Linked DNA regions of Cryptosporangium aurantiacum. The protein of the gene in region 1 interacts with the protein of each later gene in a pairwise test. Links are inferred from orthologs where the notes say so. Each region holds a gene or a part of one and is shown on either strand. Other genes may lie near its edges. The genes, in order: thrS and rplA.

Region 1 (15,374 bases):
GTACGGCCCCCGTGCGGTGGTGAGGAGCGCGACGCCTACCAGGTCGGGGGCCACCGGGGTCACGTACGCCTCAGCGCCGGACGTCCAGTGCACCTCGACGAGGTCCGTCCACGGGGCGACGCGATAGTGCTGCCGGAGCCCGTGCCGGGCGGGGCCTCTCGACGGACGCTGCAGCCCGAGCTGCCGCCGGATCGGCGAGTGCAGCCCGTCGGCTGCCGCGAGGTACCGGGCCCTCATCCCGGCGACGCGGACGCCGTCGGCGTCCTGGGCCACGGTGTCCGCCGCGCGGGGCACGATCTCGACACCGGCCCTCGTTACCGCGTCGACGAGGTTCGCGTGCAACGCCGTGCGCCGGACGCCCAGGCCCCGGACGCTCCGTCCCGAGCCGCTCCGGAACAGCGCGTCGACCCCGCGCGTCGCGTCCGCGTAGTGGATGCCGCGGAAGGGCAGGCCGGGAACCTGGACACCGAGCTCCGACAGGAGCTCGACGGCTCCGGGCATCAGGCCCTCGCCGCACGCCTTGTCGATCGGGGTGGCCCGTGGCTCCAGCACGGTCACCGTGAGGCCGCGGCGCGCGGCGAGCAGCGCCGTGACCAGCCCCGCCGGGCCGCCCCCGGCCACCAGCAGGTCGATCACCCCGGTCACGTGCTCGAGGCAGCCCGCAGGGCCGCGTCCTCGGCGCGGATCCGGACGGTCAGCAGCCCGGCGTTCAGCACCGTGAAGACCAGCGCGGTGACCCAGGCGGTGTGCACCAGCGGGAGCGCGAAGCCCTCGACGACGACCGCGACGTAGTTCGGGTGCCGGAGCCAGCGGTACGGGCCGCCGGTGACCAGCGGCATCCCGGGAACGACGATGATCCGGGTGTTCCACTGGTGGCCGAGCGTCCGGATGCACCACCAGCGCAGACCCTGCGCGGCCACCACGAGCACCAGCATCGGCCATCCCAGCCAGGGCAGGAACGGCCGGTCGGCCTGCCAGACCTCGATCAGGCACCCGGCGAGGAACCCGGTGTGCAGGACGACCATGAACGGGTAGTGGCCTTTGCCGTACTCCCGGCCGCCGCGGGCGAAGCTCCAGCGCATGTTGCGCACGGCGACGAACAGCTCGGCGACGCGTTCGAGACCGACCGCCAGGACGAGGATCGTGTAGAAGCTCACCACTGCAGCAGCACCAGTTCCGCGGAGAAGCCGGGGCCCATCGCCAACAGCATGCCGGGCGTATCCGGCTCCGGTGGGCGATCCACCAGAGTGTCCCGCAGGATGTGGAGCACGGACGCCGACGAGACGTTGCCGATCCGGCGCAGCGAGCTCCAGCTGGCGCCGAGCGCGCCCTCCGGGAGTTCCAGGCCGGTCTCCACGGCTTCCAGCACCTTCGGGCCGCCGGGGTGGGAGACCCAGGTCGTGATGTCCTTCCTGGTCAGCCCGTGGTCGGCGAGGAACGTGTCCACATCGGCGCGCAGGTGCTCCGCGACGAGCGCGGGGACCTCGGTGCCGAGCACGACCCGCAGGCCGCCGGCGCCGACGTCGAAGCCCATCGTGCGGAACGTGCCGGGATAGAGCGCGCTGCGCGTCGCGATCACGCGCGGCCCCCGCGCCGAGGCCCGCGCGCCGGCCGAGCCAGCTGTGGCGGCCGACCCGGCCGTGGCGGCCGAGCCGGCCACGCCAGGCGTGGCGGCTGCGCGTTCCGGGCCGACGGCTACCACGGCGGCGGCGCCGTCGCCGAACAGGCCGCTGGCCACCAGGTTGGTCGGCGACCGGTCGTCGTACTGCGCGGTGAGTGAGCAGAGCTCGACCGTGACCAGGACCGCGACCTGGTCCGGCCAGCCGCGCAGGTAGTCGTGCAGCCGCGAGATGCCGACCGCCCCAGCAGCGCAGCCCAGGCCGACGATCGGCGTGCGCTTGACGTCCGGGCGCAGGCCGATGTGGCCGGCGATCCGGGCGTCCAGCGACGGGATCGCCAGGCCGGTGGAGCTGACCGCGAGGATCACGTCGACGTCGTCCACGGTGAGGCCGGCCTCGGCCAGCGCGCCGAGGATCGCACGCGAGCCGAGGTCGACCGCGCCGGTGAGGAACGCGTCGTTCGCGGCGCCGAAGTCCCGTAACGTGCGGTACTCCTCGATCGGCAGCACCAGGTGCCGGGTCTGGACGCCCGCGCCGCGATGGACGCGCTCCAGGAAACGCCGCTGGGCGTCATCGAGCCGACAGGCCTCGGCGACCAGATCGGTGAGCTCGGATTGCGGGTACCGGTGGTCGGGGAGGACGCCATGGACCGCGACGAGCTGCGTCATGGCTCGACCGTAGGCGCTGATCGCCGCCCGCGCCTCTCAGCGCCGCGTCCTACTCGACGACGAGTTCGACCGGGATGTTGCCGCGGGTCGCGTTGGAGTACGGGCACACCTGGTGGGCGGCCTCGACCAGCTCGCGACCGACCTCTCCCTGCAGGCTCTCCGGCAGCTCGACCCGCAGCGTCACGGCCAGCCCGAACGCGTTGTTCTCGCCCGCGACGAGGCCCACCTCAGCGGTCACCGCGGCCTCGGACGCGTCGATCTTGCGCTGACCGGCGATCAGCCCGAGCGCGCTGGAGAAGCAGGCCGCGTACCCGGCCGCGAACAGCTGCTCGGGGTTGCTCCCGGCGCCGCTGCCACCCATCTCCTTCGGGAACGAGAGCTGGACGTCGAGCTTGCTGTCGGACGTGCGCACGTGCCCGTTGCGGCCGTTTCCGTCGGCGGTGGCGATCGCGGTGTAGAGCGCAGACATGCCGGTCCCTTCGTCGAAGTTGCCATACAGACTGGTCTGTCTACCCCGCAGAATAGACAGGTCTGTCTGGTAACTTCAAGGCGTGCCGACGTTTCCTCCCCTCGAACTCCCCGGCGGTCTCGCGTCCGAGACCGCGCCGGACGCACGCCCGGCGAGCGCGCGCCGTCGCATCCTCGGCACCGCGAGCGTGCTGTTCTACACGGTGGGCATCCGCGCGGTCGGCATCGATCGGATCATCGCCGAGGCCGGCGTCGCGAAGGCCACGTTCTACCACCACTTCCCGACCAAGGACGCCCTGGTCTGCGCCTACCTCGCCGACCTGCACGACCGCCAGGCGGCGGCGCTGGCCACGCTGTCGGCGGGCATCGAACCGGTCGACGTGGTGCTGACGATGTTCGACGCGCTGGGCGAATTCACCTGCGGGCCGGGCTTCCGCGGCTGCGCGTTCGTCAACGCCGCGGTCGAATACCCCGACCCGGCCAGCCCGGTGCGGCGGGTCGTCGCCGACCACCGGCGCTGGTACGCGGACGCGCTGCGGGATCTGCTGCTGGCGAGCGACCACCCCACCCCGGACGCGGCGGCGCGGATGCTCGTGATGCTGCGGGACGGCGTTGTGGTCGGCGGGCAACTGGACGACCCCACCGAGGTGCGGGCGACGCTCCGCGCGTCGGTCACGGCCCTGCTCGCCGCCTGAGCGCTCAGTGGGCGCCGGAAGCGCCCACTGAGCGGGAGAATCAGCTGGCCGGGGCGGCCGGCTGGGCGGAGACCGTGGCCGGGTCGGTCGCCGGGTCGGTCGACGTCTCGGTCGTGGTGTCGGTCGTCGCGCTGTCGGCGCTGTCGGTCGTGGTCGTCGTGGTGGTGGTCGTCGTGGTGGTCGTGGTCGGCTCGGCCGCAGCGTCGGTGGCCGCGGTCTGCTGCGTCGGGTCCGGCGTGTCCTCGATCGGGGTCGCCGTGTCGACGGTGCCGTTGCCGTCGGTGTCGGAGTAGACCGTGTCGAACTCGGCGTCGTCGTTCGTGTCGACGACCACCGCGTCCACGACACCGTCGTAGTCGGAGTCGACCTCGACCGCGTCGAAGTCACCGTCGTTGTCGGTGTCGGCGGCGGTCCCGTCGATCACGCCGTCGCCGTTGGTGTCGACGGCCGCGTAGTCGAAGTCGCCGTCGCCGTCCCGGTCGTAGACCGCGGTGTCCGCGATGTGGTCGCCGTCGGTGTCGACGACCGCGTAGTCCACCGCGCCGTCACCGTCGGTGTCGGACGCCACGACGTCCACGTAGCCGTCGCCGTCGGTGTCGGCCGCGACCGTCTCGGACTCACCGTCGTGGTCCAGGTCGAGCACCGCGTACGCCGTGCCGTCGTCCTCCCGGTGGAGGTAACCGTCGACGACGCCGTCGCCGTCGTAGTCCAGCGGCACATCGTTGTCGGCGATCGTGCTGGTGGGGGCGTCGGCGCCGGAGTCGATCGTGTCGCCGCTGTCGCTCATCGTGGTTTCCGTTCTCGTCAAAAGGGGTGTGCTTGCTTGCCGACGACACTACGGACGGCGGTGTGCCGGGGGATCCCGGTTTCGTGCCACCTGCGGACCCCGTTCCGTCGTGCAGGCGACAGTTGGCAACCGATGGCGGTGTCGGGATTAACCGGTGCCGGGTTCGGGACGCCCGCCGACTAGCATCGTGGCGAGTCGGCAGCGAGTAGCCGGCACCCGCAGAGATGTCGAGGAGAGAACTGTGTCCGCACCCCGTTCCGCGCCCGTGACCGCCGCCGTCGTGGTGCCGGCCGGGACGACGGCCGCGGACGCGCTGGTCGCCGCCGGGATCCCCGTCGACGGCGGGCAGGCCGCGGTCGTCGTCCGTGACGCGGACGGTCAGCTCCGCGACCTGGAGTGGGTCCCGGACGCCGACGCCGAGGTCGAGCCGGTGCTCATCGACTCGCCCGACGGGCTCAACGTGCTGCGCCACTCCACCGCGCACGTCCTGGCCCAGGCCGTGCAGGACGTCTTCCCGGGCACCCTGCTCGGTATCGGCCCGCCGATCGAGAACGGCTTCTACTACGACTTCCTGCCGGAGAAGCCGTTCACCCCGGACGACCTCAAGCGCCTCGAGAAGCGCATGCAGGAGATCATCAAGGCCGGTCAGCGCTTCTCCCGCCGCCCGATCACCGACGACGAGGCGCGGCACGAGCTCGCCCACGAGCGGTTCAAGCTCGAGCTCATCTCGCTCAAGGGAGCCGGTGACGACGCCGCCGAGGGCGCGTCGGTCGAGGTCGGCGAAGGCGCGCTGACCATGTACGACAACCTCGACAAGAAGACCGGCGACCGGGTCTGGACCGACCTGTGCCGCGGCCCGCACCTGCCCACCACCCGCAACATCCCGGCGTTCAGCCTGCAGCGTTCGGCGGCGGCGTACTGGCGGGGCAGCGAGAAGAACCCGCAGCTCCAGCGGATCTACGGCACCGCGTGGCCGACCCGGGACGCGTTGAAGGCGTACCAGCAGCGCCTGGAAGAGGCCGCCAAGCGCGACCACCGCAAGCTCGGCGCAGAACTCGACCTGTTCAGCTTCCCCGACGAGTTGGGCTCCGGCCTGCCGGTGTTCCACCCGAAGGGCGGCATCATCCGCCGGGAGCTGGAGAACTACTCCCGGCAGCGGCACGAGGAAGCCGGATACTCGTTCGTCAACACCCCGCACATCACCAAGGGCCACCTGTACGAGGTCTCCGGCCACCTCGACTGGTACGCCGACGGCATGTTCCCGCCCATGGAGCTGGAGGGCGCGCAGTACTACCTCAAGCCGATGAACTGCCCGATGCACGACCTGATCTTCCGGTCGCGTGGGCGGTCGTACCGCGAGCTGCCGCTGCGGATGTTCGAGTTCGGCACCGTGTACCGGTACGAGAAGTCCGGCGTCATCCACGGCCTGACCCGCGTGCGCGGCCTGACCATGGACGACGCGCACATCTTCTGCACCCAGGAGCAGATCGAGGGTGAGCTCACCTCGCTGCTGCAGTTCGTCCTGGACCTGCTGAAGGACTACGGCCTCGACGACTTCTACCTGGAGCTGTCGACCAAGAACCCGGAGAAGTACATCGGGGACGACGAGGTCTGGGACGTCGCGACCGAGACCCTGCGGCGGGTCGCCACCGAGTCCGGGCTGGACCTGGTGCCGGACCCGGGCGGTGCGGCGTTCTACGGGCCGAAGATCTCGGTGCAGGCGCGGGACGCGATCGGCCGCACCTGGCAGATGTCCACGATCCAGCTCGACTTCATGCTGCCTGAGCGGTTCGAGCTGGAGTACCAGGCCGCCGACGGATCGCGGAAGCGGCCGGTGATGATCCACCGGGCGCTGTTCGGTTCGATCGAGCGGTTCTTCGGGGTGCTGACCGAGCACTACGCCGGTGCGTTCCCCGCGTGGCTGGCGCCGGTGCAGGTGATCGGGATCCCGATCGGGGACGGCCACGTCGGGTACCTGGAGGAGTTCGCCGCGCGCCTGCGCAGCCAGAGCATCCGGGTCGAGGTGGACACCGCGAGCGACCGGATGCAGAAGAAGATCCGGAACGCGCAGAAGCAGAAGATCCCGTTCATGGTGATCGCCGGTGACGACGACGTGGCGGCGGGCACGGTCTCGTTCCGGTACCGCGACGGGTCGCAGCGGAACGGCGTCCCGCTGGACGAGGCGATCGAGCACGTCGTCGACGTCGTGCGCTCCCGCACCAACGTGAGCCCGTCCGCCCTGTAGGCGGCCCGCCCAGAACAACGCTGACAGGCGAGCGGGCCTCCTGATGACGCTTCGCTGATGTCACGGCGTCGGCCCGCTCGACTGCCGGCGCCGCTCTGGACGGGCTCCAGGTTCAAACAACAGCGCCTGGCGGCGCCTCAAGCAATTGCTGCGGTGGACGCCGGGCAAGCGAGCTACGGGCGCTCGAGGGTGGCGGCTTCGGCGGTGTCGGCCCAGGCCGCGGCGAGCAGCGTGCGGGTCTCGCCGAGGAGTTCGGGGAGGACCTTGGTCTGGCCGACCACGGGCATGAAGTTGGTGTCCCCGCCCCACCGCGGCACCACGTGCTGGTGCAGGTGCGCGGCGATCCCCGCACCGGCCACCGACCCCTGGTTCATCCCGATGTTGAACCCGTGGGCACCGGACGCCTTCCGCACCGCGCGCATCGCGTCCTGGGTGAACGCGCCGAGCTCGGCCACCTCGGCTTCGTCGAGGTCGGTGTAGTCGGGGACGTGCCGGTACGGGACGACCATCAGGTGACCCGAGTTGTACGGGTACAGATTGAGCAGCGCGTACACGGTGTCGCCCCGGGCCAGGATGAGTCCCTGGTCGTCCGGCAGCGACGGCATCAGGCAGAACGGACACCCGTCGCTTCCCTCGCCGGCAGGCTTGCCCTCGCCCTTGATGTACGCCATCCGGTGGGGCGTCCACAGTCGCTGGAAGTGATCGGGGTCGCCGGCCCCCTGCTGCCGTTCGATCTCCGGGCCCGTCATGCAAGCGATCCTACGGAGCGGGTCAGGTTTGGTCGGCGAGGGCCTTCGCGGCGAGGTTCGGCGGCATCGGCTCGTAGCGGGCGAACGTCCGGGTGAACGTCGCGGTGCCGGACGTCAGCGACCGCAGCTCGGGGGAGTAGCGCACCAGCTCGGTCGCCGGCACCTCCGCGTGCACGATCGTCCGCTCGTGTCCCGGTTCTCCGCGAGCACCAGTCGGTTCGGTGCCGAGCACCCGGCCGCGGCGTCCGGAGAGGTCGCTCATCACCGGGCCGACGTAGGTGTCCGGCACCGTGATGTCGACCTCGTCGACCGGCTCCAGCAGGCTGACCGTCCCGGATGCCGCCGCCTCGCGCAGCGCCAGCGCACCGGCCATCTGGAACGCCGCGTCGGAGGAGTCGACGCTGTGCGCCTTGCCGTCCACCAGCGTCACCCGCAGGTCGACGACCGGGTAGCCGGCCACCAGGCCGCGCTCCATCTGCTGCCGGACGCCCTTCTGCACCGACGGGATGTACTGGTGCGGCACCGCCCCACCGACCACCCGGTCGACGAACTCGAACCCCGAACCGGTCGGCAGCGGCTCCACCTCGATGTCGCAGATCGCGTACTGGCCGTGCCCGCCGGACTGCTTCACGTGCCGCCCGTGCCCCTTGGCCGGGCCGGCGAGCGTCTCCCGCAGCGGCACCCGCACCGGCTCGGTGTCCAGGTCGACGCCGCCCGCGCGCAGCCGCTCGAGGACGACGTCCGCGTGGGCCTCGCCCATCGTCCAGAGCACCAGCTGACCGGTCTCCGGGTTGCGTTCCATCCGCAGCGTCGCGTCGCCCGCGACCAGCCGGGAGAGGTTCTTGGCCAGCGCGTCCTCGTCGCTGCGGCTGCGCGCGACGACCGCGACCGGCAGCAGCGGCTCCGGCAGGTCCCACGGCGCCACCAGCAGCGGGTTGTCCTTCGACGAGATCGTGTCGCCGGTCTCCGCGCTGCCGACCTTCGTCAGCGCGCAGAGGTCACCGGCCACCGCGTACGGCACCTCGCGCAGCTGCGTGCCGAGCGGGGAGTACAGGTGTGCGGCGCGCTCGTCGGCGTCGTGGTCGGCCCAGGCCTCGTCGGGCGCGTGCGTGTCGTCCCGGGTCCGGACGCCGTGGCCGGAGACGTGCACGGTGTCCTCCGCGCGCAGCGTCCCGGAGAACACCCGGACCAGCGACACCCGGCCGACGTACGGGTCGACGGTCGTCTTCACCACCTCGGCCACCAGCGGGCCGTTCGGGTCGGCGGTCAGCGCGTCACGGGGGTCGCCGTCGATCGTCGTCACCGCGGGCGTGGGCCGCTCGGTCGGGGGCGGGCACGCGCGGACGATGCCGTCCAGCAGCTCGGCCAGCCCCACACCGGTCGTCGGGTCGGCGGGCAGGACCGGGTAGAACGAGCCCCGGGACACCGCGGTCTCCAGGTCGGTGATCAGCACGTCGGGGTCGATCTCCTCGCCGGCCAGGTACCGGTCCATCAGGGTCTCGTCCTCGCTCTCGGCGATGATCCCCTCGATGAGGTTGTTCCTGGACTCCTCGACCAGTTCGAGGTGCTCGGGGTCGGCCGGGCGGATGACCGGTTCCGGGCCCCCGGCGCTGTAGTCGTAGATCTGCTGGGTGACCAGACCGAACAGACCGGCGGTGCGGGTCTGCTCGGTGGCGCCGTCGATGCCGCCGAGGAAGTCGGACAGCGTCTGGCGGCTACCGGATTCAGCGGCCGACCCCACGGTGCCTTCGATCGCCTCGTGCACCGGCAGGTACAGCGGCATCACCCCGTCGCCGAACACCCGCTGGCAGATCGCCACCGCCTCGTCGAAGTCCGCGCGCGGGTGGTCGAGCCGGGTGACGACGACCGCCCGCGGCATCCCGACCCGGGCGCACTCCTCCCACAGCGCGATCGTGCTGGCGTCCACGCCGTCGACCGCGGAGATGACGAACAGCGCCGCGTCCGCCGCGCGCAGGCCGGCCCGCAGCTCACCGACGAAGTCCGCGTAGCCGGGGGTGTCGAGCAGGTTGATCTTCACGCCGCGGTGGACGATCGGCGCCGGGGTCAGCGTCACCGACCGCTGCTGCCGTACCGCTGCGGGGTCGCAATCGCAGACCGTCGTCCCGTCGACCACCGATCCGGCCCGGGAGATTGTTCCGGTTGCTACCAGCAGAGCCTCGACCAACGTCGTCTTGCCGGCCCCGGAATGGCCGACCAGGACGACGTTGCGTAGGGACCGGGGATCGTCGACCACCGGCCCGGCGGATGCCGCCCGGTCGGGGCTACCAGCCACTTTCTGCGCCATCGGGGTGCCTCCTCGCGCTCGCCGGGACGCCTGGCCGGCGGCCGGCGCACATCCCGGCCGCGCCACCGGAAGACAGGTCCGTGTGATCGATCCCACACCGCCGCCCCGGTACGGGGCAAGCCCTGGCGGACGCCGGGACTTGCTGCACCGATCCGACAAGCCCAATTGTGTCGGGCGATCCGGACGCGAGGTGAGTAAGGGCGCCCTTCCTCCGCGGGTCGGATCCGCCTGCCCGCGCGGGCCGTCGCGGCGGGAGTGCCCACGAGGGCGCCGCCGGGGCGGATCCGGCGCCCGAGTGGGAGCCGCCCAGGTAGCGGCTATCGTGGGCACGCCGCTGCCGCCCCCTTCGAGAACGGATTCCGATGCTCAACGTCCTGGCGCGCGCCCGGATCACCCGCGTGACCGGCCCGATCGGCGCCGCGTTGGTGCGCACCGGCCTCACCCCGGACGCGATGACGCTGATCGGGACGACCGGTGTCGTACTGTCCTCGATCTTCCTGGTCGTCCCCGGCCACGTGCTCGCCGGCGGGATCGCGATCACGTTGTTCGCGCTCACCGACATGCTCGACGGCGCGATGGCCAGAGCGCGCGGCTGGTCGAGCCGGTGGGGCGCGTTCCTCGACTCGACCTGCGACCGGCTCGCCGACGCGTCGATCTTCGCCGCGGCCGCGTACTGGCTGTTCACCGAGGGGCGCGACTCGGCCGGCATCGCGGCGCTGCTCTGCCTGATCACCGGCGTCCTGGTGTCGTACGCGAAGGCTCGGGCGGAAGGCCTCGGGCTGACCGCGAACGTCGGCATCGCCGAGCGCACCGAGCGGCTGGTGCTGGTCGGCTTCGGTGGCGTCCTCGAGGTGCTCGGGGTGCCCGGCGGCATCGAGTGGGTCCTCTGGCTGCTCACCGCGCTGGCGGCGTTCACGGTCGGGCAGCGGGTGCGGGCGGTCTGGAACCAGACCCGCGACGACCGCGTCCGCCCGGCCCGGCCGCTGGACACCGGCCCGGTTCCACCCCCGCCCGCTGAGCCCCCTGCTGAGCCCACTGGTGGGCCCACCGCTGAGGCCGGGCGGGAGCAGGGGTGAACGAGCGGGTGACGGGCGCGGCCTACGCCGCGGGGTGGAAGCTGGTCCGGGTACTTCCGGAGCGTCCGGTGCGGGCGCTGTTCGAGGGCGGTGCCGGCTGGATGGCCGGTCGCGGCGGCGCGAGCGTGCGCCGCTTGGCTGCCAACCTGCGCCGGGTCGTCGGTCCCGAGATGTCCGACGCCGACCTGGCCGACCTGACGAAGCGCGGCCTGCAGTCGTACGCCCGGTACTGGTACGAGGCGTTCCGGATGCCGGAGTGGTCGCACGCGGAGATCGAGCGGCGGTTCGTGCTGGAGAACGTCGAGGAGCTCGATCGGGCCGTCGCGGCCGGGCGGGGCGTGGTCGTCGCGCTCCCGCACGCCGGGAACTGGGACCTGGCCGGTGCCTGGGCGACACTGCACGGCGTCCCGGTCACCACGGTCGCCGAGCGGCTCAAGCCCGAGGACCTCTATCAGCGGTTCCTCTCGTTCCGGCGGGCGCTGGGGATGGAGATCCTGCCGCTCACCGGCGCGTCCCGGCCACCGCTGGACGTGCTGACCGAGCGGGTGCGCGCGGGCCGGGTGGCGGTGCTGCTCAGCGAGCGGGACCTCTCGGCGCGCGGGATCGAGGTCGACTTCTTCGGGGAGCGGACGAAGATGCCCGCCGGGCCCGCGGTACTGGCGCTGCGGACCGGCGCGCCGCTGTTCGGGCTCGCGCTCTGGAACGACGGCCCGGTGACCCGGGCGCGGCTGATCGGTCCGATCGAGACCGGCCCCGGGAGTGCGGTGGTGCGGGGGGAGGCGGTGACGCCGGGCCTGCCTGCCCCGCAGGCCGCTGCGCAGGCGGACGCCGAGCAGCCGGCCGCCGCGGGTGCGGTGGCCACGGTTGCGGCGGACGAGCAGCCGGACGCCACCCCGACGAAGGTGCACGCGAACGGCGGTACGTCGGACGGTGGTGACCGTTCGGGCGGTGACGCGCCGCACAGCGTAAAAATCGAAGACGGGCACCGGGACGCCGCGCGGGTCGCGGCCGTGACGCAGCGGGTTGCCGACGCGCTCGCGGAAGGCATCGCGGAGCATCCGGTGGATTGGCACATGCTGCAGCCGCTCTGGCTGGCCGACCTGCCGCCACGGCGGCGGCGGCGGACAGCCGACTGATCGCCGGGGACGCACGGATGCGTGTCGGAATCGTCTGCCCGTACTCGTTCGACGTGCCCGGGGGCGTGCAAGCGCACGTCCGGGACCTGGCCGAGGCGCTGATCGGCCTCGGCCACGAGGTGTCGGTGCTCGCACCGGCCGAGGAGCCCGCGGACGGTGGCGCTGACCTGCCGTCGTACGTGGTGCCCGCCGGGCGAGCCGTGCCGGTGCCGTACAACGGGTCGGTGGCCCGGCTGGCGTTCGGGCCGATCTCGCTGGCGCGGGTGCGGCGGTGGTTGCGCGACGGCCGGTTCGACGTGCTGCACGTGCACGAGCCGATCGCGCCGTCGCTGTCGCTGCTGGCCTGTGTCGTGGCGACCGGTCCCATCGTGGCGACGTTCCACACGGCGACCCAGCGGTCGCGCACCCTCGCCGCGGTCCACAGCGCCCTGCAACCGGTGCTGGAGAAGATCACCGCGCGGATCGCGGTCTCCGCGCTGGCCCGCCGGGTGCAGGTCGAGCACCTGGACGGCGGGGCGGTGGAGATCCCGAACGGCGTGGCGGTCGGGAAGTTCGCGGACGCGGCCCCGCTCCCGGGGTGGCCGGGGGAGGGCGGCGCGCTCGGGTTCCTCGGGCGGTTCGGCGAGCCGCGGAAGGGCTTCACGGTGCTCGCGGACGCGTTCGCCGCGCTGGCACCGGAGCGGCCGGGCCTCCGGCTGCTCGTCGCAGGACCCGGCGACGCCGACGACGCGCTCGATGCGTTGCCCCGCGCGCTACGGCCGCGGGTGACGCTGCTGGGCATGGTCTCGGAGACCGACAAGGCCCGGATGCTGCGCAGCGTCGACCTGTACGTGGCACCGAACACCGGCGGTGAGTCGTTCGGGATCATCCTGACCGAGGCGATGGCGGCCGGTGCCACGATCGTCGCCAGCGACCTGGACGCGTTCCGCCGCGTGCTCGACGACGGGCGGGCCGGTGCACTGTTCCCGACCGGCAGGCCGGCGGCGCTGGCCGAGCGGGTCGGTGAGCTGCTCGACGACCCGGCGCAGCGGGCGGCACTGGCGGCGGTCGGGCGCTCGACGGTCGAGGCGTTCGACTGGCCGGTGGTGGCGGCACGGGTCGTCGACGTGTACCAGAGCGCGGTCGCGGCATACCCCAGCGAACCGATGGTGACCGACGCGGACGAGATCTCCACGCACCGTCTGCCGCAGTATCTGCGCGAGCGGCTGCGGTGAGGTTTTACTGCGCGCTGTCGTAACCATCACGCCGTAACACTCACGATGCACATACCCGATACAGTCGACGCGTGGACTGGCCCGTCGTCATCGTCGTGGCGCTGACGCTCGTGCTGCTCTACGTCTGGTGGCTCTCCCGCCGCATCGCCAGGCTCACCGCCCGCACCCGCGCCGCTCTGGACGCGCTGGAGGAGCAGCTCGGCCGTCGTGCCGAGGCCGCCGCTGAGCTACCCGGCGTGCACGAGGTGGCGAAGGCCGCGCTGACCAGCGGCCGCCCCGACTCCGACGCCCGGCAGGGCGCCGAGAACGACCTGGTGCGCGAGCTGCGGCACCTCGGTGCCGACGCGCTGGAGGCACCCGCGCTGCTCGCCGAGAACCGCCGCCTGGTCGTCGCCAGGCAGGTCTACAACGACGCGGTCCGCGACACCCGCTCGCTGCGCACGGCCCGGATCCCGCGCACGTTCTGGCTGGCCCGCAGGCGGCCGCTCCCGCAGTACTTCGACGTCGACGAGCTCGATCTGGACGCCGTCGACCACGAGCGCCGGGAGCAGGAAGCCCTGCGCCGGGCCGCCGAGGATGTCGGAAGGGCCACAACCGGCCAGTCGTGAGCTCCCCGCCGCCGGAGCTACGATGAAGAGATTTCTCCGGTAAGAAACACACCCAGAATCGACCGAAAGGCCGGATAACCGTGTCCGCCCAGCCCCACAACCCCGCAGGTACAACCGGCACTGCCCGAGTCAAGCGCGGCATGGCCGAGATGCTGAAGGGCGGCGTGATCATGGACGTCGTCACGCCGGAGCAGGCGAAGATCGCCGAGGACGCCGGCGCGGTCGCGGTGATGGCGCTCGAGCGGGTGCCCGCCGACATCCGGGCTCAGGGCGGCGTCGCGCGGATGAGCGACCCGGACATGGTCGACGGCATCGTCAACGCGGTCTCGATCCCGGTGATGGCCAAGGCGCGGATCGGGCACTTCGTCGAGGCACAGGTGTTGCAGGCGCTCGGCGTCGACTACATCGACGAGTCCGAGGTGCTGACGCCGGCCGACGAGGCGCACCACATCGACAAGTGGGCGTACACCGTGCCGTTCGTCTGCGGCGCGACCAACCTGGGCGAGGCGCTGCGGCGGATCGCCGAGGGTGCGGCGATGATCCGCTCGAAGGGTGAGGCCGGTACCGGCAACGTCGTCGAGGCGACCCGGCACATGCGGTCGATCCGCGGTGAGATCCGCCGGCTGACGACGCTGGATGAGACCGAGCTGTTCGTCGCCGCGAAGAACCTGCAGGCGCCGTACGAGCTGGTCAAGGAAGTCGCGACGCTCGGCAAGCTGCCGGTCGTACTGTTCACCGCCGGTGGCATCGCGACCCCGGCCGACGCCGCGATGATGATGCAGCTGGGCGCCGAGGGTGTGTTCGTGGGCTCGGGCATCTTCAAGTCCGGCGACCCGGTGAAGCGCGCCGAGGCGATCGTCAAGGCCACCACGTTCCACGACGACCCCGACGTGATCGCGAAGGTCTCGCGTGGCCTGGGCGAGGCGATGGTGGGTCTGAACGTCGACACGCTGCCGCAGGACCAGAAGTACGCGTCCCGCGGCTGGTGACCTCCCCTGTGAGCTCCCCCCTCATCGGTGTTTTCGCCCTGCAAGGTGATGTGCGTGAACACCTGAGCGCGTTGCGGGCCGCAGGCGCCGTCGCGGTGCCCGTGCGTCGCCCGTCCGAGTTGGCGGAGGTCGACGGGCTGGTCGTCCCCGGCGGCGAATCGACCACGATGAGCCGGTTGTCCCGGGTGTTCGACCTGCTCGACCCGATTCGCGAGCGGATCGCCGGCGGGCTGCCGGTGTACGGATCGTGCGCCGGGATGATCATGCTGGCCTCGACCGTCCTCGACGGACGGCCGGATCAGGAGAGCTTCGGCGGCATCACCATGGTCGTCCGCCGTAACGCGTTCGGACGCCAGGTCGACTCGTTCGAGACCGACCTGGCGTTCGCCGAGGTCGAGGGCGCCCCCGTCCACGCGGTCTTCATTCGCGCGCCGTGGGTGGAATCGACCGGTCCGGACGTCGAGATCCTCGCTCGGGTAAGCGGTGGCCCCGCGGACGGTAGGATCGTCGCGGTCCGGCAGGGCAACCTGCTGGCGACCTCCTTCCACCCGGAGTTGACGGGTGACCTCCGCGTGCACGAGTTGTTCGTGCGGATGGTTCGGGAGACAGCGACAGTGCCGACCAACGGCGGGCAGACGATCGAGGAGGCAGTACGGTGAGCGGCCACTCCAAATGGGCTACCACGAAGCACAAAAAGGCCGTCATCGACGCCAAGCGCGGCAAGATGTTCGCCAAGCTGATCAAGAACGTCGAGGTCGCGGCACGCACCGGCGGCGGTGACCCGGCCGGTAACCCCACGCTGTACGACGCCATCC
Region 2 (15,230 bases), on another replicon or contig:
CTGGAGAGCGGCGCGTTCCAACTGGACTTCCAGCCGATCGTCGGGTTCGCGGACGGCACGGTGCGGGCCGCCGAGGCGCTGGTGCGATGGAAGCATCCGCGGTTCGGGGTACTCGGCCCCGCGCAGTTCATCCCGCTGGCGGAGGAGACCGGGTTCATCGTCCCGTTGGGACGGTGGGTGCTGGCCGAGGCGTGCAGGCAAGCGTCCGGCTGGCGGACGTCCGGCGGGCAGGCGCCGGTGGTGAGCGTCAACATCGCCGCGCGGCAGGTGACCGACCCCTCGCTGCTCAACGACGTCGCCGTGGTGCTGGACCGGACCGGGCTGCCACCGGAACGGCTGCAGCTGGAGATCACCGAGAGCGCGATCGTCGGCAGCGTCGAGGCGCCGAGCGAGGTGTTGCAGGCGCTGGCCGGCGAGGGCGTCCGGATTGCGATCGACGACTTCGGCTCCGGCTTCTCCAACCTCTCGACGCTGCGGCACCTCCCGGTGCGGGAGCTGAAGCTGGCCGGGCCGTTCCTCCAGGACATCGCGAACGAACCACCAGCGGTGGGGCCGGGGGAGGCCGCGGCAGCTCCGGCGGCGATCGCGCAGGCCGGACGGGCGCTCGAGCGGCGTCCGGCGGATCGGGAGGCCGGTGCCGACCACGACGTCGTCGGTGCGCTGGTCGGGCTGGCGCACGCGCTCGGGCTCAGCGTCACCGCCGAGGGCGTCGAGACCGCCGGACAGGCCGAGCGCCTGCGGGAGATGGGCTGTGACGCCGGGCAGGGCTGGTACTTCGCCAGCCCGATGCCGCCCGACGAGTTCGCCGCGTCCCTGGCGCAGGCCTAGTTCCGGGCCTGACCCCCCTCGGTGGCGAGGTCGGCCGACGCGAGGGTCTGCCAGGTCACCAGGACGACCGTGCTGATCCGGACCGCGTGCAGCCGCACCGATCGCCGCGCCACGTCGTCCACAGTGTTCTCGCCGTCCGCGGGCCAGGGGGCGGTCACCAGCGCACCGGTCGCCAACGCCCGGCGGCAGGCGTTGAGCAGCAGCGTCGCCGGCGGGCCCGGGAAGAGCGAGCTCGCGGTCGCGCGCAGCAGCCGCTCCCGGGACCGGCCGGTCCAGCCCACCGCGGGCCGGTTGGCGTGGTCGATCTGGAAGTCGGCCACCGCGCCACGCTCGGTCGGTACCGGGCTCACCACCATCGCCGGCTCGCCGAACGCGTTCAGCGCCCGGTCGATCCAGTTTCCCCGTCCGCCGTCCGCGCCGACCGCACCGGACCGCGCCACGACGTCGGCGGCGATCTGGACGAGCTTCACGTTCGTGCTCTGCGAGAGCGTGACCAGTCGCGTGAACGCGGCCTCATCGTCCACTCCGTAGCGCTCCATGAACACGCCCTTGGCCTGTTCGATGACGGCGCGACGGCTCATCGCCTCGCGCAGGCCGTCGATTTCGGCCCGTGCCGTCAGAAGCTCGTCGCGCAGCGTCGCGACGTCGCTCGGGGTCGCGGAGTCACCCGCAGCAACCACTAGCCAGCCACCCCTCCCATTAGGGCGGCTGGCTGCTCAACCGTGTTCCCGAAGATGTGCGGCTGCCATTATGCCGATCGTCCGCGAGTGGTGCTGCAACCCCGTCCCCGGTCGGTGACCCGAACGTGACCGGACGTCAGCCCAGGAGCCAGCGAGCGCCCAGCAGAAGGCACGTGAGCGCGACGAACGCGAACAGCGCGACCCAGAGCAACGGATGGAGCCCGGTCAACCGCGCGAGCTGGTCGGCGTCCGACTGTGGGGCTTGTCCGCGGCGGCGGAGCCGCTGCAGTTCGACCACCGGGCGGGCGCCGCCGACGAGCAGGAACCAGGTGAACGCGTAGGCGAACCCGGCCTGCGCGGTGGGCGTGCCGAACCACGACACGACGAACACGAGGCCGCCGGTCACCAGCACCGACGCGACACCGTAGACGTTGCGGATCATCACCAGCAGCGCGGCGAGCCCGACCACGGCGAGCCAGAGCAGCGCGGTGATGTGCCCCGCGGTGAGCAGGACCGCGCCGAGCAGACCCAGCAGCGACGGCGTGATGTAGCCGGCGGCGCCGGTGGCCACCATGCCCGGCCCGTACGGCTTGCCGCGAGAGACCGTCACGCCGGAGGTGTCGGAGTGCAGGCGGATGCCGGTCAGCCGCCGGCCGCTCAGCACCGCCGCGGCCGCGTGGCCGCCCTCGTGTGCGATCGTCACGACGTTCCGGGAGATCCGCCAGAGCGGGTGCGGGACGACCGCTACCAGCGCTACGACCGCGGCCGTCAGCACGAGCCACCGTGGCGGGTCGGGCTGCGTCCCCAGAACGTTGGTCCAGACCTCGCTCAGGCTCCGCCCGTCCACCTGGCTCCTTCGCGATCCGCCTGCAACTGTCGCGGGCAGGGTCGCACATCCCCACCAGCGTCGGTCGAGCAGGCGGGGGTGGGCGTTTACGGAGGGTGGTGCCCCTGTGATCAGAGCGTGAGATAATCCATTATTGGGGTCATTGAAACCTATCGGACTCAGTGTCCGATTCGGCAGTTGTGGCACTTGCGAGGGGGAGCGATGCGGGGAGATTCCGCGGGTAGGACGGCCGGCGGCCTGGTCGTCGCCGTCGGTCTGGTCACCGCCGTTGCCGGCGGCCTGTTCGGGACCCCGGCGCACGCGGCCACCGGGACCACCGAAGCGACCGGCCACCGGGCCATCGGGGATACCGGCACAAAAGCCGGGACGACGTCCGGCACGGTCGAGGGGCAGGGCGAGCCCACCGAGGGCACGCCGGGCGCCGGGAGCAGCTGGACGGTACGCCGGTCGGTCACCGACGGGGTGACGGTGACGGTCACGGGCGCGATTCCCGCGGGCGTCACGGAGTCGGTCACCGAGTCGGTCGGTGGGGCCGTGACCGGGGCGGTCGCCGGGACCGTATCCGGGTCGGTTGATACCGGCCTGCCCATTGGGTCCAGCTGGACCTGACCGTTGCGCCGAATTCGTGCACCTTTCCGGGAAGACCGATCAGCAGGTCCTGCATGATGTGATCGCCGAAGCTGGGCCGTCCGTGCTCCTTTCATCCGGATGGACGGGCTGGAAACTGCCGGGGAGGTGCGCGTGGCCGACGTGACGAGGCGGCGCATCGCCGGGGTGCCGACCCGTCTCTGGCCACTCGTTCTCGTCACCGCCGCGGTCGGCGCCGCGGGCACCCAAGCGGCGATCACGGTCGCCGGCGGGGGCCTCGCGCCCGCCTGGCTGATCCCGATCTTCATCGGGTTGTTCCTGGTCGGCGAGGCCACGCAGCTGCACGTCCAGCTGCGCCGCGAGACGCACTCGTTCTCGATCTCCGAGATTCCGCTGGTCCTCGGCCTGTACTGGCTCTCGCCGCTGGCGCTGGTGCTCAGCCGGCTGACCGCGGTGATCGTGGTCAACGCGGTTCGCCGCACCACGCCCCACAAATTCGTCACGAACACCACGGTGGCCGCCGCCGAGACCGGCGTCGCCGTCGCGGTGTTCGCGTACATGAGCCCGCTCGACACCACTCAGCCGCTGCTCTGGATCTCGATGCTGCTCGCGGTGGGGCTCGCCGACTTGGTGAGCTTCGCGGGCATCCTGGCCGCGATCACGCTCTACGAGGGGCGCCCGGCGCCGGTCGCGGTGACCCGGCTGGTGATCGCCTCGATCTCGGTCGGTGTGCTGAACACCACGGTCGGCCTCGTCGTGCTGATCGTGCTCAAGGTCAACATGCTGGCGCTGGTGTTGCTGGTCGTGCTGGCGGTGGTGCTCGTCATGGGCTACCGCGCCTACGCTCAGTTCCTCGCCCAGCACAAGAGCCTGGGGGAGTTGTACGCGTTCACCAGGGCGGTGAGCACGGCCAGGCAGGAGAACAGCCTCGCCGACACGATGCTGACCAGGGTTCGGGAACTGCTCTCCGCGGAGTCCGCCACGCTCTGGATGCCGGCCCTCGGACGCCACCCGGAGACCGCGCTGGTCGCCCGGGTCGACCAGGCGGGCCTGATCGACGAACAGCTGGGTGAGGACCCGATCCGGCGTCGGGTGCTCGACACCGGCGTCACCGTGCATCTGGGCCCCCGCGGCGCCAACGCCGACCTGCGGCTGCGCCGGGCACTGCGCGGACGCGACGTCAAAGACCTGATCGTGGTCCCGCTCCGCTCGGGCACCGCGGTCGTCGGCTGCCTGGAGGTCGCCGACCGGCTGCACGACCTGGCGACGTTCGGGGCCGCGGACGTCCGGCTGCTGGAGACGCTCGCCGCGCACGCCGCGGTTGCCGTGGAGAACTCCCGCCTGGTCGAGCGGCTGCGTTATGACGCGTATCACGACACGACGACCGGGCTGCCGAACCGTCGCCGGCTGGTCGAGGCCGTCGAGGCCGCGATCGCCGTCGATCCGGTGCCCGACGAGGTCGTGGCGCTGCTCGAGTTCGATATCGACGCCCTGCGCGGCGTCAACGAGACGCTGGGCCACAAGGCGGGTGACCGGCTGCTCGCTGAGGTCGGACGCCGTCTGCGCGAACACGCGCCGGACGGTGCCCTGGTCGCGCGCCTCGGTGGCGACGAGTTCGCGGTGCTGCTGCGCGCGTCGGGCGTCGACTGCGTGGTGGCGCTCGCCACCGACCTGCGGCGGGTCGCGATCGAGCCGTTCCCGCTGGAGAACTTCACGATCGAGGTCGGTGCCGCGGTCGGCGTCGTCCTGTTCCCCGACCACGCCGACGACAGCGAGACGCTGCTCCGCCGGGTCGATGCGGCCACCGACGCCGCGAAGGCGTTGCCACGTGGCGTGGCGGTCTACAGCGGCGCGATGGAGTCGCGCAGCGTCCACCGGCTGGGGTTGGTGCCCGAGCTTCGGCGGGCGATCGAGCAGGACGAGCTGACCGTCCACTACCAGCCCAAGGTGGCCCTGGCGACGCGCGAGCTGATCGGCGTCGAATGCCTGGTCCGGTGGAACCACCCGGAGCAGGGCCTGCTGATGCCCGGCGAGTTCGTGCCGGTCGCCGAGCACACCGGCCTGATCGGGCCGCTCACCCGGTGGGTGCTGCGGAACGCGCTGGCCGAGTGCCGCCGCTGGCAGGACCAGGGGCGTCCGCTCGGGGTCTCGGTCAACCTGTCCGCCCGCACGCTGCAGGACCCGGACTTCCCCGACGAGCTCGACCAGTTGCTCGCCGACGCCGGGGTGCCGCCCGAGCTACTCACGCTGGAGATCATCGAGGGCGGCGCACTGACCGATGCGGAGCGCCCATTGGCGACGCTGCGGCGGCTCGCCGAGCGGGGCGTCCGGCTGTCCCTCGACGACTTCGGGGTCGGGACGTCGGCGTTCAGTTACCTCCGCACGATCCCGGTCCACGAGATCAAGATCGACCGCTCGTTCGTCCTGGGCATGAACACCGACGCGGCGGACCTCGGCATCGTCCGGTCGATCGTCGGGCTGGGCCGCCATCTGGGGCTCTCGGTGGTGGCCGAGGGCGTCGAGAGCGAGCGGGCGCTGGCGCACCTGGAGGAGATGGGCTGCGACATCGCCCAGGGCTTCCTGTTCGCCCGGCCGCTGCCGCAGGACCGGCTGGAGTCGTGGGTCGCTGCGCGGACCGAATCGACCACGGAGTCGTCGGGGGATCCGTCCGGGGAATCGTCCGGCGACGCCGCAGCGGCCGACGAGGCGACGCGCCGGTTGCGCGTCGTCGGCCAGCACGGATAACCGCTGGTCAGAAGGCTTTTTGTGCGGATGGGCGATACCGATTTCGCATCCGCGGGGCGGGCCGTGTAACCTTTGCAGCGGCTCGCAAGGCCCCCTTAGCTCAGTCGGCAGAGCGTCTCCATGGTAAGGAGAAGGTCTACGGTTCGATTCCGTAAGGGGGCTCCGATTCCGGCCTCGGCCGGTGTGCCCGGCAGTGCAGGCTTGCTGCCATGGCGGTGTAGCTCAGATGGCAGAGCAAGCGGCTCATAATCGCTGTGTCGCCGGTTCAAGTCCGGCCACCGCTACCGCCACTCCCGGTCGGCCACACGGTCGGCCGGTGCCAGGTAAGCTAGTTGGTCGAGTCCCGACCCGATCTTGTAGAAAGAGGCACTCCCGTGGCCGCCACCGACGTCCGACCGAAGATCACGATGGCTTGCGTGGAGTGCAAGAACCGGAACTACATCACTAAGAAGAACCGGCGGAACGACCCCGACCGGCTCGAGGTGAAGAAGTTCTGCCCGAATTGTGGCAAGCACCAGCCCCACCGCGAGACCCGCTAAGAAGTTCTGCGCCGCGTTGGGTTGTGGCAAGCACCAGCCCCACCGCGAGACCCGCTGACTTTCGCGCTCAACGGCGCCGCCCCTGTGGGGTGGCGCCGTTTGTGTGTGAGACGGGCCACGGTCGGCGGCGGGACGTTACCGGTAGGTTGCGGTGAAACTCGACCCGAAGGAGGCGCCGTGGCCGACCGGACAGACGTAGCGCTGGTGAGCGCACGATGAGCGCCGCGGACGCGATCGGGCGCACGTACCCGAAGACCGCGCCCTACGAAGTCGGGCGGGAGAAGATCCGGGAGTTCGCCGAGGCGATCGGCGACCTCAACCCCGCGTACCTCGACCCGGCAGCCGCCCAGAAGCTCGGCCACCCCGACGTGATCGCGCCGCCGACGTTCCCGATCATCTTCACGATGCGCTCGACCGCCGCCGCGACCTTCGATCCGGAGGTGGGGATGGACTACAGCCGGGTGGTCCACGGCGAACAGCGGTTCGTCTACACCCGGCCGGTGCGCCCCGGTGACCGCCTCGTCTGCGAGACGACGATCGAGGACGTGAAGAACCGCGCGGGCAGCATCTTCCTGTCCATGCGTACGGACGTCACCACCGAGGACGGCGAGCCGGTGCTCGCCGCGTACGCGCTGATCGTCTCCCGTGCCGCCGAGAAGGAGAGCTGATGGCCGCCACCGTCTCCTACGACGACGTCGAGGTCGGCACCGCGCTGCCCGCGAAGACGTTCCCGATCCAGCGGCAGAACCTGGTGATGTACGCGGGCGCCTCCGGCGACTTCAACGTCATCCACTGGAACGAGCGGATCGCGACGTCCGTCGGGCTGCCGAACGTCATCGCGCACGGCATGTTCACGATGGCCGAGGCCAGCCGGGTGCTCACCGAGTGGGTCGGTGACCCGGGAGCGGTCGTCGAGTACGGGGTTCGGTTCACCAAGCCGGTCGTGGTCCCGGACGACGACAAGGGTGCCGACCTGCTGGTCTCCGGCGTCGTGACCGAGAAGCTGGACGACCGGCGCGTGGCCGTGGAGCTCACCGCTCACGCCGGCACCGACAGGGTCCTCGGCAAGGCCAAGGCCGTACTCCAGCTCGCCTGACCCGCGACTTGACGCGAAACCGGCCTCTAAGCGCGCCTTAGAGGCCGGTTTCGCGTTATCGGGATTCCGCGACCTATTGACTAAGTAGTGATTGGTCAATAACTTGGGTCCATGAGCCCAGGGACGCGCCTTAGTGCTGACGAGCGACGCGAGATGGTCGTTCGGGCCGCCCTGGTCGAGTTCGCCCGGGGCGGGTTCGACGGCACCAGCACCGAGACGATCGCCCGCCGGGTCGGCATCAGCCAGCCCTACCTCTTCCGCCTGTTCCCGAACAAGAAGGCGCTGTTCGTCGCCACTGTCGACCTCTGCTTCCGCCGAGTCGTCGAAGCGTTCGAGGGCGCTGCCGAAGGCCTGGCCGGCGCGGACGCGATGGTCGCGATGGGTGATGCGTACACCAAGCTGATCGGCGATCGTGACCTCTTGATGCACCAGCTCCAGACCTACGCGCAGTGCGACGATCCGGAGATCCGCCAGGCCGCCCGCAACGGCTACGGCCGGCTCTGGGCGACCGTGCAGCGCATCGGTGGCGCGACCGACGATTCGGTTCGGCAGTTCTTCGCCTACGGCATGCTCTGGAACGTCGTCACGGCGATGAGCCTCGACTCGTACGACGCCCCGTGGGCGCGCCTGTGCGTTCCCGAGGCCATGCGCGAGGGGCTGGAGTTCCTCGACGCCCCGCAGCAGTAACGACCCGAGTCCCGGCGCCGCGGCCGGGACTTTTTTCGACCCAACGAAGTTATTGACCAATCACTACCTGGGGAGCCTCGCCATGTCCGCGCCACCCTCCACGACCCGATGGACGTTCCCCGTGACCACGCTGGCGGCCTTCATGGTGTCGCTGGACAACCTGGTCGTCACCACCGCACTCCCGGAGATCCGCACCTCGCTCGGCGCCGACCTCGCCGACCTCGAGTGGACCGTCAACGCCTACACGCTGACGTTCGGCGTCCTCCTCCTCACCGGTGCGACGCTGGGTGAACGCTTTGGACGCCGCCGCATTCTCGGCCTCGGTATCGCGCTGTTCACGGTCGCGTCGGCGCTCGCGGCGCTGGCCCCGAACGTCGGCACGCTGATCGCCGCACGGGCCGTTCAGGGCGTCGGCGGCGCGATGATCCTGCCGCTCACGCTGACGATGCTGTCCGCAGCGGTAGCGCCAGAGCGACGCGGTGCCGCGCTGGGGGTCTGGGGAGCGGTCTCCGGGCTCGGCGTCGCGTTCGGCCCGCTGATCGGCGGGGCGGTCGTCGACGGATGGGCCTGGCAGTGGATCTTCTGGATCAACGTCCCGGTGGGCATCCTGCTGGCGCCGATCGCGCTGACCCGTCTCTCGCCGGCACGGGGCACGGCGCAGCGTCTCGACCTGCCCGGCCTCGGCCTGATCACCGCCGGTCTGCTCGGCATCGTGTGGGGCCTGGTGCGCGGCAACGCGGCCGGCTGGGGCAGCGCCGAGGTCGTGGGTTCGCTGGTCGTCGGCGGCGCCCTGACCGCGCTGTTCGTGGCCTGGGAGGCCCGCACCGCCCACCCGATGCTGCCGCTACGGCTGTTCCGCAACCGGGGCTTCGCCGCGAGCAACGCCACCGCGATGCTGTTCAGCTTCGGGATGTTCGGATCGATCTTCCTGCTCGCCCAGTTCCTGCAGACCGTGCAGGGGGCCGGTCCGTTCGAGGCGGGCCTGAAGATGCTGCCCTGGACCGCGATGCCGATGCTGGTCGCGCCGCTGGCCGGTCCGCTCTCCGACCGGATCGGCGGGCGCCCGCTCCTGGTCGTCGGTCTGCTGCTGCAGGCGGCCGGGCTCGCCTGGCTGGCCGGGACGATGGCGCCGGACACTCCCTACTCCACGCAGTGGCCGGCGTTCGTGATCTCCGGGATCGGCATGGCGCTGTTCTTCGTCCCGATCGCGAACGTGGTGCTCGGGTCGGTGTCGGTCGCTGACACCGGCGTGGCGTCCGGTGCGAACAACGCGATCCGGGAGATCGGGGGCGTGTTCGGGGTGGCCGTGCTCGCGGCGGTCTTCTCGCACCAGGGCGGCTACGCCTCGGCGCAGTCGTACTCGGACGGCACCAGCGTCGCGACCTGGGTCGGCGTCGGTGTGGTCCTGGCTGGCGCGGCCGCCGCGGTCTTCGTCCCCGGTCTCCGGCGCTCGACGCCCGAGCCGGTTGTGCCGCCGCTGGCCCGCGAACCCGAGCCGGTGCCCGCCTGACCAACTCGAAGCGGGCCCGTTCGGGCGAGCCATGGCTCGCCCGAACGGGCCCGCTTCGCTGTGAAGGCGTGTGAAGGCGTGTGAAGGCGTCAGTGGGCTTCGGCGAGCAGCTTCTGGAGACGGGAGACGCCCTCGACGATGTCGTCGTCGCCGAGCGCGTACGAGAGCCGGAGGTAACCCGGCGTGCCGAACGCCTCGCCCGGAACGACCGCGACCTCGACCTCGTCGAGGATCACCGACGCGAGCTGCGAGGACGAGGAGATCTGAACGCCGCGCAGCTCCTTGCCGATCAGCCCCTTGACCGACGGGTAGGCGTAGAACGCACCCTTCGGTTCCGGGCAGTAGACGCCGTCGATCTCGTTGAGCATCCGGACGATCGTCTGGCGGCGACGGTCGAACGCGGTCTTCATCTCCTCGACCGCGGACAGGTCACCTTCGACGGCGGCCAGCGCGGCCCGCTGCGACACGTTGGCCACGTTCGAGCTCAGGTGGGACTGGAGGTTGGCCGCCGCCTTGACGACGTCGGTCGGGCCGATCAGCCACCCGACGCGCCAACCGGTCATCGCGTAGGTCTTCGCGACGCCGTTCAGGATCACGGCCTGGTTCGCCAGCTCCGGGACCGCCTTGACGATCGAGACGAACTCGGCGTCGCCGTAGATCAGGTGCTCGTAGATCTCGTCGGTGATCACCCAGATGCCGTGCTCGAGCGCCCAGCGGCCGATCGCCTCGACCTGCTCGGCGGTGTAGACCGCGCCGGTCGGGTTGCTCGGCGAGCAGAACAGCAGCGCCTTCGTCTTCTCGGTGCGGGCGGCCTCGAGCTGCTCGACCGTGACCAGGTAGTCCTGGGTCTCGTCGGCGATGACGTCGACCGGGACGCCGCCGGCCAGGCGGATCGCCTCGGGGTAGGTGGTCCAGTACGGCGCCGGGAGGATGACCTCGTCGCCGTCGTCGATCAGCGTCGCGAACGCCTCGTACACGGCCTGCTTGCCGCCGTTGGTGACCAGGACCTGGTTCGCGGCGACCTCGACGCCGGTGTCGCGCAGCGTCTTCGCCGCGATCGCGGCCTTGAGCTCGGGCAGGCCGGCGGCGGGGGTGTAGCGGTGGTTCTTCGGGTCGCTGCAGGCGGCGATCGCGGCCTGGACGACGTAGTCGGGGGTGGGGAAGTCGGGCTCGCCGGCGCCGAAGCCGATCACCGGGCGCCCGGCCGCCTTCAGCGCCTTGGCCTTGGCATCGACGGCGAGCGTGGCGGATTCGGCGATGGCACCCACCTTGGTCGAGATGCGGCGGGCGGGCGAGGTGTCAGCTGCGGTCATGGCTTCCACTCTGGCAGACCGGGCTGTGCGGGTGCGCGCCTATAGTTCGCGGGCCCGCGCGATGCCGGTTTGGGAGATTCGTCGGCGACCCCGTACACTCATCGCTCTGGGGCGTGCTGACGCCCGACCCGCCAGCCCCTGGTCGGACGGCGGGTTGTCGTCGCGCTCGCCTCAGGGAAGTATGTTGCAAAGCGCGTTGCCGCACCCGCGGCAGTGCGAAGGGGTGTAGCTCAATTGGCAGAGCAGCGGTCTCCAAAACCGCAGGCTGCAGGTTCAAGTCCTGTCACCCCTGCACCGACCTCGCCCGACGAGGGGAACTAAGGCTCCGACAGGCGAGTTAAGAGCACGAAGCAACGACTGACGACGGGAAGGCAGAGCGACAGAGTCCGACAGCAAGGACTCCAGCCGCCCCGCCCGAACGAAGCAACGACTGACGACGGGAAGGCAGAGCGACAGAGTCCGACAGCAAGGACTCCAGCCGCCCGGCCCGAACGAAGCAACGACTGACGACGGGAAGGCAGAGCGACAGAGTCCGACAGCAAGGACTCCAGCCGCCCGGCCCGAACGAAGCAACGACTGACGACGGGAAGGCAGTCCGGTGGCCGACAGCAAGGGCAGCGCCCAAGCGGCGGAGCGGTCTGCAGCTAGCGTCGCCGCGAAGACCGACGGTTCGCCCAAGCTCCCCAAGGCCGGTGGCAAGGGCCCCGTCGACAAGGGGCCGCGCAAGGGCACCAAGGAGCGTCGACCCAATCCGATCTCCCGGTTGATCAGGTTCATCCGCGAGGTCGTCGCCGAGCTGCGCAAGGTGATCTGGCCCACCCGCAAGGAGCTGATCACCTACACGTCCGTGGTCGTCGTGTTCGTGACGATCATGACCGCGATCGTGTGGGGCCTCGATGCCGGCGTCGCCAAGATCGTGATGTGGGCGTTCGGGGCGAACAGCGACTCCTAGTTCGCCCCCGAGGCCGGCCCGCATCCCGGGTTGGCCTCGTGTCGCGTCCGCGTGCGGGACAATGGATTAAACCCACAGACAGAGAAGAGCCATCGCGTGCCCGACTACGACGAGGATTTCCGCCTTCCCGAGGGAGGCGAGACCGCCGCCCTGACCGATGACGCCGAGGCGTCGGCCGACGTCGAGGCGCTCGCAGCTCCGACTCCGGCCCCCGCGGCCGTCACGCCCGACGACGAAGAAGACCCGGTCGAGGAGCTGCGCCGCGCACTGCGGATGGCCCCCGGCGAGTGGTACGTCGTGCACTCCTACGCCGGCTACGAGAACAAGGTCAAGACCAACCTCGAGAGCCGCATCACGTCGCTGAACGTCGAGGACTACATCTTCCAGATCGAGGTGCCCACTCAGGAGGTCACCGAGGTCAAGAACGGCAAGCGGCAGCAGGTCCAGTCGAAGGTCTTCCCGGGCTACCTGCTGGTCCGGATGGAGCTGACGCCGGAGTCCTGGTCCGCGGTGCGGAACACGCCGGGCGTCACGGGCTTCGTCGGGGCCACCTCGCGCGCCGACCGTCCGAGCCCGCTGAGCCTCGAAGAGGTCGTGAAGATCCTCGCGCCGACCGTCCAGAAGGAGGTCAAGGCGCCGGTGAAGGTCGTCGACTTCGAGGTCGGCGATTCGGTCACGGTCACCGAGGGCGCGTTCGCCACGCTGCCCGCCTCGATCAGCGAGATCAACCCGGACGCGCAGAAGCTCAAGGTGCTCGTCTCGATCTTCGGCCGAGAGACCCCGGTAGAACTCAACTTCAACCAGGTCTCGAAGATCTAGTGGGCGGCCCGCTCAGGACGACGCTGACAGCCGCGCCGGGCGACTTGAGTATGACGGTATACGCGACGTCGCCCGGCGCGGATGCCAGCGCCGCCCTGAGCGGGCTCCAGGTCAGAACATGGCGCCCGCTGTGCTTCCGGCATCATTAGTGGTGTCCGGTTGTAACCGGCAAATGTTCCCCGGAGAGTCCGGGGGACTGCAGTAGCCCAGGAAAGCCCAGGAAGATGCCTCCGAAGAAGAAGAAGCTCTCAGCAATCATCAAGCTCCAGATCAAGGCCGGCGCTGCGACGCCTGCGCCGCCGGTCGGCCCCGCGCTGGGTCAGCACGGCGTGAACATCATGGAGTTCTGCAAGGCCTACAACGCGGCCACCGAGTCGCAGCGGGGCGACATCGTCCCGGTCGAGATCTCGGTCTACGAGGACCGCTCGTTCACGTTCGTCACCAAGACCCCGCCGGCCGCGCGGCTGCTGCTCAAGGCCGCCGGTGTGCCGAAGGGTTCGGGCGAGCCGCACAAGACCAAGGTCGCCACCGTGACGCGGGACCAGGTCCGGCAGATCGCTGAGACCAAGATGGTCGACCTGAACGCGATCGACCTCGACCAGGCCGAGAAGATCATCGCCGGTACGGCGCGCTCGATGGGCATCACTGTCCAGGACTGAGCGTCCGGCACCGCAGCACCACCGAGAAGTCGTGGGAGAGCCGAGCGCGGCTCACTAACCACGAACTCCGTTAGCTAGTAGGAGATGAGATGAAGCGCAGCAAGGCGTACCGCACGGCGGCGGAATCCGTCGACAAGACGAAGCTCTACAGCCCGCTCGAAGCGGCGCGGCTGGCCAAGACCACCAGCACCACCAAGTACGACGCGACCGTCGAGGTTGCGATCCGGCTCGGCGTCGACCCTCGCAAGGCCGACCAGATGGTGCGTGGCACGGTCAACCTGCCGCACGGCACCGGCAAGACCGCTCGCGTCATCGTGTTCGCGGTCGGCGACAAGGCCGCGCAGGCCGAGGCCGCCGGCGCCGACGCAGTGGGCTCCGAGGACCTGATCGAGCGGATCCAGGGCGGGTGGCTGGACTTCGACGCCGCCATCGCGACCCCGGACCAGATGTCCAAGGTCGGCAAGATCGCGCGGATCCTGGGCCCGCGCGGTCTCATGCCGAACCCGAAGACCGGCACGGTCACGCCGGACGTGACCAAGGCGGTTGCCGACATCAAGGGCGGCAAGATCAACTTCCGCGTCGACAAGCAGTCGAACCTGCACCTCGTCATCGGCAAGGCGAGCTTCGACGACACGAAGCTGGTCGAGAACTACGCGGCCGCGCTCGACGAGATCAACCGCGCCAAGCCGAGCGCCGCGAAGGGCAAGTACCTCAAGAAGGTGACGTTCACGACCACCATGGGCCCGGGCATCCCGGTCGACCCGAACCGGTCGCGCAACCTCACCGAAGAGGACGCTGCGACGTCTGCCTGACGCTCGGTCATCCCGCATCACGACGAGGCGGCTCCCGATGGGGGCCGCCTCGTTCGTCGTCCGGCTGAGGGATGAATGGGGGCATTGCGTCTCGCGCACACTGCCATCGCGGAGTGGGCTGGTAACTTGGCGATCGAAGGGTGGGCCGAGCCGGAGGGGGCGTCGCCGAGTGCGCTCCTCGGCGCGCAACACGGACGACGCCCCCTCTTGTCCGCTGTTCCCTGTGACGCGGGGAACGCGTTTTGCTGATACCGGATGGCGCACGTATTCTGGTCGATGACATCCACCGAAGACCGCTGGTCGCTGTGCTGAGTTCGCTCGGTACGGCCGAAGGTCCCGCCTCGCGCGGGCGACCCGCGCAGGCCGGACGGTCGCCGTAGGTCCCGTGCAGATCTCTGCGCGAATGGCTTGTGTGCTGCCCCGTGCGCCCTGCGCCGGGGCGTCTCTCGTTTCAGGCAGGTACGACCAGCCCGAGTTACGAGAGAGGAGGCCCATGGCTGACACTCAGGCCCGCCCCGACAAGGCGGCCGCGGTGGCTGAGCTGACCGGCGGTTTCCGCGACTCGGCGGCGGCGGTGCTCACCGAGTACCGCGGACTGACGATGGCGCAGATGACCACGCTGCGTCGTTCGCTCGGTCGCGAGACGACCTACGCGGTCACGAAGAACACGCTCGCGAAGATCGCCGCACGTGATGCCGGTATCACCGACATCGACGAGCTGCTGACCGGTCCGACCGCGATCGCGTTCGTCAAGGGTGACCCGGTCGAGGCCGCCAAGGGCCTGCGGGACTTCGCCAAGGCCAACCCGCTGCTGGTGGTCAAGGGTGGCGTGCTCGACGGTCGCAAGCTGAGCGCCGAGGACATCACCAAGCTGGCCGACCTGGAGTCGCGCGAGGTTCTGCTCGCGAAGCTCGCGGGTGCCATGCAGGCCAAGATGGCGCAGGCTGCCGCGACGTTCAACGCGCTGCCGACCCAGTTGGCCCGGCTCGCCCAGGCCCTGCAGGAGAAGAAGGCTGCCGAGGGCGGCGCCGACGCTCCCGCTGCCGAGGCTTCGGCCGAAGCCTGATCGTCCCCGCGTTGGGGCTGATCAGCCTCGCCGCACTCACATACGCGCTGGGGTGACCCCCTGGCACCCCGATGAAAGGAAACGCCTGA

What was found.
Region 2: the proteins of thrS (region 1) and rplA interact in binary tests that used the Escherichia coli proteins (3 or more experiments, as listed by UniProt). The link is inferred for Cryptosporangium aurantiacum from one-to-one orthologs.

What each region holds. Positions count from the first base shown.
Region 1 is NZ_FRCS01000011.1:109,640-125,013, reverse strand. The notes cover bases 4,079-6,980. They hold thrS (threonine--tRNA ligase), read left to right. Parts: upstream 4,079-4,478; coding sequence 4,479-6,482; downstream 6,483-6,980. Other genes in these bases: BUB75_RS30725 (HIT family protein), read right to left, coding at 6,656-6,980; BUB75_RS46585 (hypothetical protein), read right to left, coding at 4,079-4,237. Outside these bases: BUB75_RS30760 (FAD-dependent monooxygenase), read right to left, coding at 1-636; BUB75_RS30755 (isoprenylcysteine carboxyl methyltransferase family protein), read right to left, coding at 642-1,157; BUB75_RS30750 (type III polyketide synthase), read right to left, coding at 1,154-2,308; BUB75_RS30745 (organic hydroperoxide resistance protein), read right to left, coding at 2,337-2,756; BUB75_RS30740 (TetR/AcrR family transcriptional regulator), read left to right, coding at 2,839-3,450; more of BUB75_RS46585, read right to left, coding at 3,491-4,078; more of BUB75_RS30725, read right to left, coding at 6,981-7,231; BUB75_RS30720 (elongation factor G-like protein EF-G2), read right to left, coding at 7,254-9,536; pgsA (phosphatidylinositol phosphate synthase), read left to right, coding at 9,899-10,612; BUB75_RS47270 (phosphatidylinositol mannoside acyltransferase), read left to right, coding at 10,609-11,748; BUB75_RS30705 (glycosyltransferase family 4 protein), read left to right, coding at 11,766-12,962; BUB75_RS30700 (LemA family protein), read left to right, coding at 13,034-13,570; pyridoxal 5'-phosphate synthase lyase subunit PdxS, read left to right, coding at 13,645-14,559; pyridoxal 5'-phosphate synthase glutaminase subunit PdxT, read left to right, coding at 14,568-15,218; BUB75_RS30685 (YebC/PmpR family DNA-binding transcriptional regulator), read left to right, coding at 15,215-15,374. UniProt on the Escherichia coli protein: Catalyzes the attachment of threonine to tRNA(Thr) in a two-step reaction: L-threonine is first activated by ATP to form Thr-AMP and then transferred to the acceptor end of tRNA(Thr). The rate-limiting step is amino acid activation in the presence of tRNA.
Region 2 is NZ_FRCS01000005.1:552,575-567,804, reverse strand. The notes cover bases 12,456-15,213. They hold rplA (50S ribosomal protein L1), read left to right. Parts: upstream 12,456-13,352; coding sequence 13,353-14,075; downstream 14,076-15,213. Other genes in these bases: rplJ (50S ribosomal protein L10), read left to right, coding at 14,569-15,141; rplK (50S ribosomal protein L11), read left to right, coding at 12,829-13,263; nusG (transcription termination/antitermination protein NusG), read left to right, coding at 12,456-12,604. In the rest of the region: BUB75_RS20310 (putative bifunctional diguanylate cyclase/phosphodiesterase), read left to right, coding at 1-828; BUB75_RS20305 (ANTAR domain-containing protein), read right to left, coding at 825-1,508; BUB75_RS20300 (M50 family metallopeptidase), read right to left, coding at 1,645-2,355; BUB75_RS20295 (hypothetical protein), read left to right, coding at 2,557-2,964; BUB75_RS20290 (putative bifunctional diguanylate cyclase/phosphodiesterase), read left to right, coding at 3,097-5,688; rpmG (50S ribosomal protein L33), read left to right, coding at 6,096-6,227; BUB75_RS20270 (MaoC family dehydratase N-terminal domain-containing protein), read left to right, coding at 6,443-6,895; BUB75_RS20265 (MaoC family dehydratase), read left to right, coding at 6,895-7,323; BUB75_RS20260 (TetR/AcrR family transcriptional regulator), read left to right, coding at 7,435-8,010; BUB75_RS20255 (DHA2 family efflux MFS transporter permease subunit), read left to right, coding at 8,093-9,520; BUB75_RS20250 (pyridoxal phosphate-dependent aminotransferase), read right to left, coding at 9,610-10,833; preprotein translocase subunit SecE, read left to right, coding at 11,432-11,785; more of nusG, read left to right, coding at 11,882-12,455. UniProt on the Escherichia coli protein: One of the primary rRNA binding proteins, it binds very close to the 3'-end of the 23S rRNA. Forms part of the L1 stalk. It is often not seen in high-resolution crystal structures, but can be seen in cryo_EM and 3D reconstruction models.